One region of the Novosphingobium sp. TCA1 genome, then DNA from elsewhere that is predicted to be linked to it. Evidence: riboswitches for the same ligand, from Rfam matches in the RefSeq annotation. Region 1 holds a riboswitch; the other holds the start of a gene.
What was found. Region 1 has a riboswitch for cobalamin ahead of NTCA1_RS11935 (CbtB-domain containing protein). Riboswitches for the same ligand answer to the same signal wherever they lie in the genome.
Positions count from the first base shown of each region.

Region 2: linked by a shared signal. The riboswitch ahead of NTCA1_RS06640 (TonB-dependent receptor domain-containing protein) and the one ahead of NTCA1_RS11935 (CbtB-domain containing protein) in region 1 are both predicted to bind cobalamin.

Region 1 is NZ_BLJH01000008.1:132,139-137,140, reverse strand. It holds gene NTCA1_RS11955 (class I SAM-dependent methyltransferase) at 1-633, shown strand, start outside; gene NTCA1_RS11950 (FAD-binding monooxygenase) at 740-2,698, shown strand; gene NTCA1_RS11945 (MarR family winged helix-turn-helix transcriptional regulator) at 2,741-3,208, shown strand; gene NTCA1_RS11940 (CbtA family protein) at 3,250-4,005, opposite strand; gene NTCA1_RS11935 (CbtB-domain containing protein) at 4,014-4,241, opposite strand; cobalamin riboswitch at 4,276-4,408, opposite strand; gene NTCA1_RS11930 (histidine phosphatase family protein) at 4,438-5,002, shown strand, end outside.
Region 2 is NZ_BLJH01000003.1:312,750-317,751, forward strand. It holds gene NTCA1_RS06635 (cell wall hydrolase) at 1-763, opposite strand, end outside; cobalamin riboswitch at 972-1,163, shown strand; gene NTCA1_RS06640 (TonB-dependent receptor domain-containing protein) at 1,264-3,096, shown strand; gene NTCA1_RS06645 (ABC transporter substrate-binding protein) at 3,093-4,052, shown strand; gene NTCA1_RS06650 (iron ABC transporter permease) at 4,049-5,002, shown strand, end outside.

The DNA.
Region 1 (5,002 bases):
CCCATGACCGGAGGCCCCAGACGCTCCATCAAGTCCGTGGAACAACGCATTGCCTGGATTGAGAAAAATCTCTTGCGTTACGGCGTTGCGGACCTCGTCACGATCATGCCCTGCGATCTTGCGGGCGGCCTGGCCGAATTGCCGAGCGGAGAGCCGGTTGAGGTGCTTATGCTGGATGCCGATGGTCGAATCGATCGCGATCTCGAAGCGCTTCATGGCCACTGCGCGGCCGACTGCGCGCTGATCATCGACGATGTCGCGGATCTGGTGAGGGTGAGGCGGAAAGGCGCAACCTACCGCATCGACAGCAAGATGCGGCTGTCCTGGCTCCTCACCAACATGCTGGTCTCGACCGGCCGGATCAGCCCCGGTGAACGGCTGGTGAATACCTATTTCGGCGACCTGACCTGCGACCCGACGCGAATCGTCGATCATGCCGAAGTTCTGGCCATCTACCGGCAACTGGTATTCCAGTCCGCCTCGGCCAATCGCCTGCAAAGGATCCGCTCGCGCCTCATGGAATGGGGCCAGGAAGTCGCGCCGGATTTCGCGGCGCAATGTCGGCGCGTCTACAGGCGCGCGAAGTATCGCACGATCGGCACCGATACGGCCGGAGACAAGGCCGCCGCCTGACAGGATCTGCCCTCACCTCAGTCTTGTTTGACAGATCATTTTATGTAGTATACTACATATATCGAACAGCGCGCACCCGCCTGCGTGCCGAGGAGAGGATCAAATCATGCAATTTCACCTGAACGGTTTCCGAACCGGCGACCCCGCCCTTGCCGAATCAATCGACGCAGAATCCACGGATACCGAACCTGGCTCGAAGGCCAACGTCGATGTCCTAATCGTCGGTTGCGGCCCCGCCGGCCTTACCCTGGCCGCGCAGCTTGCCCGGTTCCCCTCCATCCGCACCCGGATCGTGGAACGCAAGGAAGGTCCGCTGGCGCTTGGCCAAGCAGACGGCATCGCCTGCCGGACGATGGAAATGTTCAATGCCTTCGGCTTCGCCGATCGCGTCGCCCGCGAAGCCTATTGGGTCAATGAAACCACCTTCTGGAAGCCGGACGAGACCGATTCCCGCCTGATCGCCCGCCACGGCCGCATTCCCGACACGGAAGACGGTCTCTCCGAATTTCCCCACGTCATCCTCAACCAGGCGCGGGTCCACGACTTCTATCTCGATGCCATGCGCAATGCGCCGCGCCGCCTCGTGCCGGACTACGGTATGGAGGTCGTTGACCTGAGCATTCCGAACGACCCGGCCGAGCCGGTCACCGTCAGGCTCCGGCCAGTCGGCACCGAGGGGTACGAGCACATCGAAGTCGTACGCGCCCGTTATGTCGTCGGCTGCGACGGCGCGCGCAGCCAGGTCCGCAGGGCCATGGGGCGCGAGCTTCACGGCGAATCCGCCAATCAGGCCTGGGGCGTCATGGACGTGCTGGCCTATAGCGATTTCCCCGATATCCGCCTCAAGACCGCGATCCATTCCGCTGATGAGGGCAATATCCTGATCATCCCGCGCGAAGGCGGCTATCTCGTGCGGCTCTACATCGAGCTGGACAAGCTCGGGCAAAACGAGCGCGTTGCGGCGAAGAACATCACGCAGGACCAGCTGATCGCCGCGGCCCGGCGCATACTCCATCCTTACGTGCTCGACGTGAAGGAAGTGGCCTGGTGGTCCGTCTACGAGATCGGCCAGCGCCTTTGCGACAAGTTCGACGATGTCCCGGCAGGCGAGGAATCGAACCGCGATCCCCGCGTGTTCATCGCTGGCGATGCCTGCCACACCCATAGTCCTAAGGCGGGCCAGGGCATGAACGTATCGATGCAGGATACTTTCAACCTCGGCTGGAAACTCGCCGCCGTGCTTCAGGGACAGGCCAAACCGGCATTGCTGCACACCTACTCGGCCGAGCGACAGGCGATCGCCGGGGAACTCATCGATTTCGACCGCGAATTCGCCAAGATGTTCAGCGCCAAGCCTAAAAGCTCCGAGGAAGAGGACGGCGTCGATCCCGCCGAGTTCCAGCGCTATTTCATCAAGCAGGGCCGCTTCACGGCCGGCACCGCTACGCGCTATTGCCCCTCGGCGCTGACCGGCAATGGGGCGCACCAGCATCTGGCACCCGGCCTGCCTGTCGGGATGCGCTTCCATTCCGCGCCGGTCGTGCGGCTCGCAGACGCCAGACCGATGCAGCTGGGTCATGTGGCGGAAGCTGACGGACGCTGGCGCATCTATCTGTTCGCCGGGAAAGACGGGCTGGCTTCGGGCGGATCCATCGACGCGCTGTGCCGCTTCTTGGAAACGGACCCTGCCTCGCCGCTGCGCCGCCACACGCCCGCAGGCGCCGACCGCGACGCCGTGTTCGACTTGCGCGCGGTATTCCAGCAATCGCACCAGTCCTTGTCGATGGACGAGCTTCCCGGCCTGCTCTGGCCGCGCAAGGGCAAGTTCGGCCTGCGCGACTATGAGAAGGCGTTCTGCGCGGATCCGAAGGCGGGCGACATTTACGCCATGCGCGGGATTGACCGCGAAGAGGGCTGCATGGTGATCGTCCGTCCCGATCAGTATATCGCGCAGGTCCTGCCGCTTGGTGCCCATGGCGAACTGGCCGCCTTCTTCGGCGCCATTCTCAACGATCAGGCCCCGCGGATCGCCGCCGAAACCTGCGAACAAGCCGTTCCCGCATAAGAGCATCTTGAGCAGGCGGCGGTTCTCGCGCTAGGTGGCTCCATGAGCGACCTAGAGACCATGCCCGGACACCTGATCCGCCGCCTGCAACAGATTTCCGTTGCCCGTTTCACGTCGCGCATGACCGAGGCCGGAATAGACCTCACCGCCGTCCAATATGCCGCCCTGCTGACTCTGCGCGACCATCCCGGACTGGACCAGCAGACCCTGGCGGGCATGATCGCCTATGACCGCGTGACGATCGGCGGCGTAATCGACAGGCTGGTGCAGAAAGGCCTGGTCGATCGCGAGGTCAGCCCGGCCGACCGGCGCGCGCGCGTGCTCATGCTGAGCGATCAGGGGCGCAGCGTGCTGGACGCGGCAAGCCCCTGGGTGGACAAGGTGCAGGACGATCTCATCTGCCATCTCACCGCAGAAGAGCGCGATATCTTCCTGACAATACTTCAGAAAACTACGCAAGCGGGGAATGAGATGAGCCGCGCCCCGCTACGCCGGACCGTCAAGGCCTGATCCTTCCAAGACCTCGGAAGTTCAGGCCGCAACCTTTTATTTCAACGCGATTTCGATCGTCTGAGAACGCGCTCGGCCCAGAGTCCGAAGGCCAGCCCGATCGTCGTCCAGAGCACCAGCTGCGTCCCGATCGAGGCCACACGGAACTTCCAGAGGAGCACGGCCGGGAAATCGGCGGGGACTTCGTTGATCGTCGGCAGCAGGAACTGACCCAGGCCGACCAGCCCCAGATAGATCACGATACCCAGCAGCGTTGCATCGAAGCCGCGACCGGGACGCGCCATGACGCCTCGAATTCGGGCAGCAACACCCGCCGCGCCAAGCGACAGCGCGATCATGCCGAAGTAGGCGGCCGTACGCAGCGCGACGGTCTCGTGCTTGCCTACCGCAGGCGGCGTCTGCGGATACTTGATGGCCGGCACCACGACTACGAGCACGAATGTGAGCGCCGCGAGAAGCAGCGCGAAACTGCGCGGCCCGAGATGGCCCATCCGGCCATAGCCATAGGCGAAGACGAGCGAGAAGATACCGCCGACGGCAGCGCCATAGAGCGCCAGCGCCGTCACCAGCCCCGCGCCCTTCTGGGTATCGCGACTGACGAGTTCCTCTTCCTCGGGCTCACCATGCGCCATTCCGGCATGCTCGGGAGCGGCCTGGGGAGCGGGCGCGGAATGGCTCTCCTCATAACCGATCGCAAGGTCGATTTGGGGTTCGGCAAAACCGCGCGCGAACAGCGTGGCCAGAAGGGCGCCCAGGATGCCGGCAAGCATCCCGCGCCACAGCAGATCTCTGGTCATGGGTTATCTCAGTGGCAGGGAAAACCGAGGAGATGGCGTCCGTCATGCACGAATTCGTGGACGTACATGCCCTGGAACAGCGAAAAGGCGCCCTGTTCGGTGCTGACGAAATAGATGAAGATCACCGCCAGCAGCGTGCCGAGCACGGCCCAGGGCGCGATATCCTCCAGCGGGATGGCGCCTGCGCCTTCGACCGGAATGAAGGTATCATCGAAAACTGCGGCGGAAACAGCCATTGTCATGCTCCTTGGCGGGATTGCGCGTCCCCGGAAAACCTGTTGCCAAGAAGGAAGGTCTGGCTCTCGACGGGATGGTTCCCGTGCGATTACAGTGGCGCGACCGCGCCGGATTCTCACCGGCTTCTTCGATACTCGACACTGCCTCCTTAGGACTGCGCGGGGCGCGGCGTCAACGATCTCACGGAATTTACGCTTGGCGACGACACTCCTGCTGATCTCCATCGCCGCCACGGCATCGAGCCGCGAGGGTCGCTTCCCGAACCCTGCGGAGCCGCTCGATCCCACCGGTGCCCGCGACGCCGTGCGCTCGGCTTTGCCGGACCGCTTTCGCATCGCAGTGCATCGCAGCCCCGCCCGCGCAGCTGCCGAGACCGCTGCCGCGATGGGGCTGGCGACGCAGGAACAGGCCGCCCTCGCCGATCTCTCTCACGGTGCCTGGACCGGCCGCAGTTTCGCGGACATCGAAAGCGCCGAACCGGGATCGATTGAACGCTGGCTGGCAGATCCGACCCAGGGCGTTCCCGGCGGCGATTCGATGGAACAGGCGCGCAGGCGCGTCGGCGCATGGTTGGACGAGGTTGCCGCCTTCGACGGGCCGGTCTGCGCCATCACCCATCCGATGATCGTCCGCGCCGCCCTCTCCCACGCGCTCGGCTTGCCCTTGCACGCGACGCTTGCCGTCGATGTGGCGCCGCTCTCGCGCACGGTGCTTTCCTTCAACCGCACCTGGCGATTGCAGTCGCTGGGGCTTGCGAGCG
Region 2 (5,002 bases), on a different contig from region 1:
TCGTCGTCAGGTAGCGGAGGCTCGGCGCCCAGTAGGGATTGACCTGGATCGTGTGGTAATGCGTCGCCAGGCCGATCGGCGCGTAGACGTAGCCTGACAGCGCCGCGCGGGCGACGTCCTCCGCCCGCTGCCAGAAGTAGCGCTGCGGTGCGCGGGCCAGCGAACCGTCGCAAGTGAACGAGAACTGGCAGCCGGTTGGCCGCTCCGATCCCTGGTAGACGACGCCGCAGACGGTCTTGGGATAGGCCGGATGGGCCACGCGGTTGAGCACGACCTGGGCCACCGCGCGCTGGCCGCCGTCCGGCTCGCTGGCGGCTTCGTAGTAGATCGCGGCGGTGAGGCATTGGAGCGCGCGGCTGCGGTCCACCCCGGAATTGTCGATCCTGAACGCGCGGGCGACAGGGCCGCTCGCGGCATCGCCGGCGTCCGAATGAATGCCTTCGCCGACCTTCAGCACCGGCTTTTCCGCTTCGAGGTAGTAATAGGCCGAGCCGGGGAAGCTGGCGCCCACCTGTTCGAAAGGCATGGGCAGAACGGTCTGGTCCGCTGCCGTGGCGGTGCCGACCGTCAGGCTGTTCCATGCGGTGAGCGGCGGGGAGGCGAAAGCGGGCAGGGCGATCGCCACCAGCCCGGCCGCGCCCAGCGTCCAGCGCCGTCGCCTGCGTTGGAGCCGCCTGCGTCCGCCGCGCACGAAGTTCCCCTGGAAATCGCGCGGGCGCGGTTCCCAGGTCTCGGCGCAGGAAGGCAGGGCGGCGGCGGTCAATTCGGTTCCTCTCGGCATTCCTCGCATGAGGCGCCCTTCGCGCCTATCCTGCTTTGGCCCGCGCGGCATCCATCGAGATCGGCGCGTCCCGAAGCGGTACAGGCGCGCGGGATAGCCTGAATCGCTTAAGACTCTCTTTGCGATTTCCCCCGGCGATACCGGTGCGTCACCCATCTGCCCCGCTTGCCAACCCCCGCGCGGCCCCGTATTTGCGCGCCACGTCATGGGTGGCCCGGAGCCGGGCCCATAGAGGGAATTTCGGCGCAAGTCGAAAAGCTGCCCCCGCAACTGTGACCGGGGAGCGCCCCTTCCACGCGATGCCACTGGGTCACACCGGGAAGGCGGAGGGCGGCGCGACGATCCGGGAGCCAGGAGACCTGCCTGTGACCGTCGTTCCGCAGCCGGGCGGGGTGTCCCGGCTTGCAGCGAGCAGACGCGCAAGGAAAAGGCGCGCGGCTCCGCCATGGACGGCACAAGTCGTTCAGGTTGGAGGAATACGCGTGAAGTACCTGTTCTTGCTGGGGACCGCCCTTGCGGTCTCGACGTCCATTGCCGTCCCCGCTCTGGCGGATGAAGCGGCCATCGATAATATCGTCGTCACCGCGACGCGCACCGAAACGCCCACGAGCGAAATCGGCCAGTCCGTCTCGGTCGTCACCCGCGAGGATATCGAGCGCACCCAGGCGGTGACCGCCACCGACGTGCTGGCCCGCCTGCCGGGCGTGACCTTCACCCAGTCCGGCGGCTTCGGCCAGCCCGCCAGCGTCTTCATCCGCGGGGCCGAGAACGCACAGAGCCTGGTGCTGATCGACGGCGTGCGCATCAACGATCCGGGCGACGTGGGCGGCGGCTTCGACTTCGGCAGCCTCACCGTCGGCCAGTTCGACCGCATCGAGGTGGTGCGCGGATCCTCCGGCGTGCTCTGGGGCAGCCGCGCTATCGGCGGCGTGATCAACCTCATCACCGCGCGCCCGACCGAGGAATGGACCGCGCGCGGCCAGGCCGAATATGGCTGGCGTGACCAGAAGCAGCTCGGCGCCTCGGCCGCGGGCAAAGTGGGGCCGGTCGGCCTGACGCTGGGCGGCAACTGGCTCAAGGGTGACGGCTATTCCGCCTTCAACGAGCGCCGCGGCGGCGCCGAAAAAGACGGCTTCGAAAGCAAGAGCGCCAATGCCCGCGCCGAAGTGCAGATCGTGAACGGCCTTTCCGCCGACGCCGGGACCTACTGGACCAAGGCGAACTACGATTACGACAATACCGGCGCCGATGCCCTGAATGTGGGCATGAAGCGCGACACCGTGGGCTATGCCAACTTGCGCTACAAGGGGCTCGACGGCCGCCTGACCGCGCGTGTCGGCTACGGCCTTACCGATACCCGCCGCATCTCGGACGATGCCGTATTCGGTCCCTTCACCACCAATGGCCGCAACGACCGCTTCGAAGGGCAGGTCTCCTACACCCCGATCGGCATGGTCAGCGTGCTGGTCGGCGCCGAGACCGAGAAGCAGAAGTTCTCGGACAACTACGGCTCGAAGGATTCCACCTCGATCGACAGCGTCTTCGGCATGCTCACCCTGCGCCCGGTCACCGGCCTGACGCTGAACGGCGGGTTGCGCTATGACGACAATTCGGACTTCGGGCACAAGACGACCTTCTCGGCCAATGGCGCCTGGGTGATCGGCGGCAGCGAAAGCGCGCCGATCCTGCGCGCCAGCTATGGCGAGGGCTTCAAGGCGCCCTCGCTCTACCAGCTCTATACCAATGCCGGTTTCCGCGCGCTCGATCCCGAGACCTCGAAGTCGTGGGACGTGGGCGTTGAGCAGCCCTTCGCGGAAGGGCACGGCACGTTCTCGGTCACCTACTTCGATCGCAAGACGAAGAACCTGATCGATTACGACCTGGCCGCGTGGAACTACTACAATGTCGGCCGCGCCCGCGCCAAGGGCGTGGAACTGGGCATGCAGGTGACCGACTGGGAGGGCTTCGACATGAGCCTTTCGGCCACTTACCTCGACGCCACCAACGAGATCACCGGCGCGCGCCTGGCCCGCCGTCCCAAGACCAACCTCTACGCCAGCCTCGACAAGCACTGGTCGCAGGGCTTCCGCCTCGGCGCGGACCTGCGCGTGGGCGGGGGGCGCTACGACGATGTGGCCAACGTCAATTATCTCGGCGGAAACGTCGTGGTCGGCCTGCGCGCCGCCTATGATGTCACCCACAACGTCCAGGTCTACGGCCGGGTCGAGAACCTGTTCGACGAGCACTACGAAGTGGTGCGGACTTACGGCACGCCCGGCCGCGCGGCTTATGCCGGGGTTCGGGTGAAGATGTGATCCTGTCGCTTTCCCCGTCCTCTTTCGGGAGGGGGAAGCGCGAGGCCCGTCGCATCGCGGCCGCGCTGGCACTTGCCGGAGCGGTCGCGGCGCTGGCGGGCTGCGGGGGCGGTGACACCACCGAGGCCGCCCCCGCGGAACCGGGCCGCTATCCGACGATCGTCTCGCTCAACCCCTGCACCGATGCGATTCTGGCGCAAGTGACCGGACCGGGCCAGTTGCTGGCGATCTCCAGCTATAGCCACGATCCCGAGAGCAGTTCCATGCCGATCGCCGAGGCGCGGCGTTATCGCGCCGTTTCCGGCACGGTGGAGGAAGTGGCGAGGATCCATCCGCAAGTGGTGGTGGCCAGCGCTTTCCTCGATCCCGCGAGCGAGGCGGCGTTCCGCAGGCTGGGCTACCGGCTGGTGAAGATGCCGATCGCCTCCGATCTTGCCGCCGCGCGCGAGCAGGTGCGCGAACTGGCGCGGCTGACGGGACATGTCGCCGAGGGCGAAAGGCTGGTCGCCCAGATAGACGCTGCCGTGGCCCGCAATGCGCCGCCTGCGGACTTGCGCGAAATTCCGGCACTGGTGTGGGAATCCGGTGGACTTGTCGCCGGAGACCGGACCCTGATCGTTGACATGATGAGGCACACCGGCTTTACGAATATTGCCGGCGCGCGCGGTCTCTCCCAGGCCGATTACCTGCCTCTGGAGCAAGTGCTGGCGGATCCGCCGCGCGTGGTCTTCGCGGTGGGCGATCCGCTCGCCGAGGAGGACCGAATGCTGCACCACCCGGCGCTTTCCGCGCTGAAAAGTACCCGGCGTTTCCTGCTCAGCCGCTCCATCCTGTGGTGCGGCGGGCCGACGATTCCAGGCGCGCTGGACGAGCTGGGCGAGGCCCGCCGGGAATACCTTTCATCCCGGACTGCCAATGCGCCGATTGCCGTAAGGACCGTTTCTTCAACGCCATGAACCTGCGTCTTGTCCTGCTTCTGGCCCTCGCGCTCTGCGTGGCGGTGCCGTTGTCGCTGCTGGCGGGCCGCGTCTGGATCAACCCTTTTTCTCCCGAGCTGCACAGCGCCTCGACCATCCTGGTGGAGCTGCGGATGCCGCGTGCCGTCCTGGCCCTGGTGCTGGGGGCGGGCCTCGGCGCGGCGGGTGCGGCGATGCAGGGCTACTTGCGCAATCCGCTCGCGGATCCGGGCCTGTTCGGCATAGCGCCGGGTGCGGCGCTGGGGGCGGTGCTGAGTTTCTGGACCGGCTATGCCTCGGCCCCGTGGATGCTGCCGGTCTTCGCGCTGATCGGTGCAGGCGGGGCAATGACCCTCTTGGCGCTGATCGCCGGGCGCGGCGGCGGCGTCGCACTGTTCACGCTGGCCGGGCTCATGGTCTCCAGCCTCGCGGGCGCGCTGATGAGCCTCGCCATCAGCCTCACCCCGTCGCCTTTCGCGATGAGCGAGATCGTCACCTGGATGATGGGGTCGCTCGCCGACCGGTCGTGGCGTGAAGTCTGGATCGCGGCGCCGCTGACGCTCGCGGGGATCGGCGTGCTGCTCCATGCCGGGCGCGATCTCGACGCCATGACCCTGGGCGAGATGGCCGCCCGGTCGCTGGGCGTGGAGCCGCTGCGGCTTCAGGCCATGATGATCCTGGGCGCCGGGCTGATCGTCGGCTCGGGCGTGGCGGTGGCGGGGATCATCGGCTTCGTCGGCCTGATGGTGCCGCATCTGGTGCGCCCGATGACCGACCGCAAGCCGTCCTCGCTGATCGTGCCCTCGGCGCTGGCTGGAGCGCTGCTGCTGCTCTTCGCGGACTGCCTCTGCCGCATCATGCCGCTTGCGGGCGGCGAACTGCGGCTGGGTATCGCGCTCAGCCTGATCGGCGCGCCGTTCTTCCTGCGGCTGCTGCTGAAGATGCGGCAG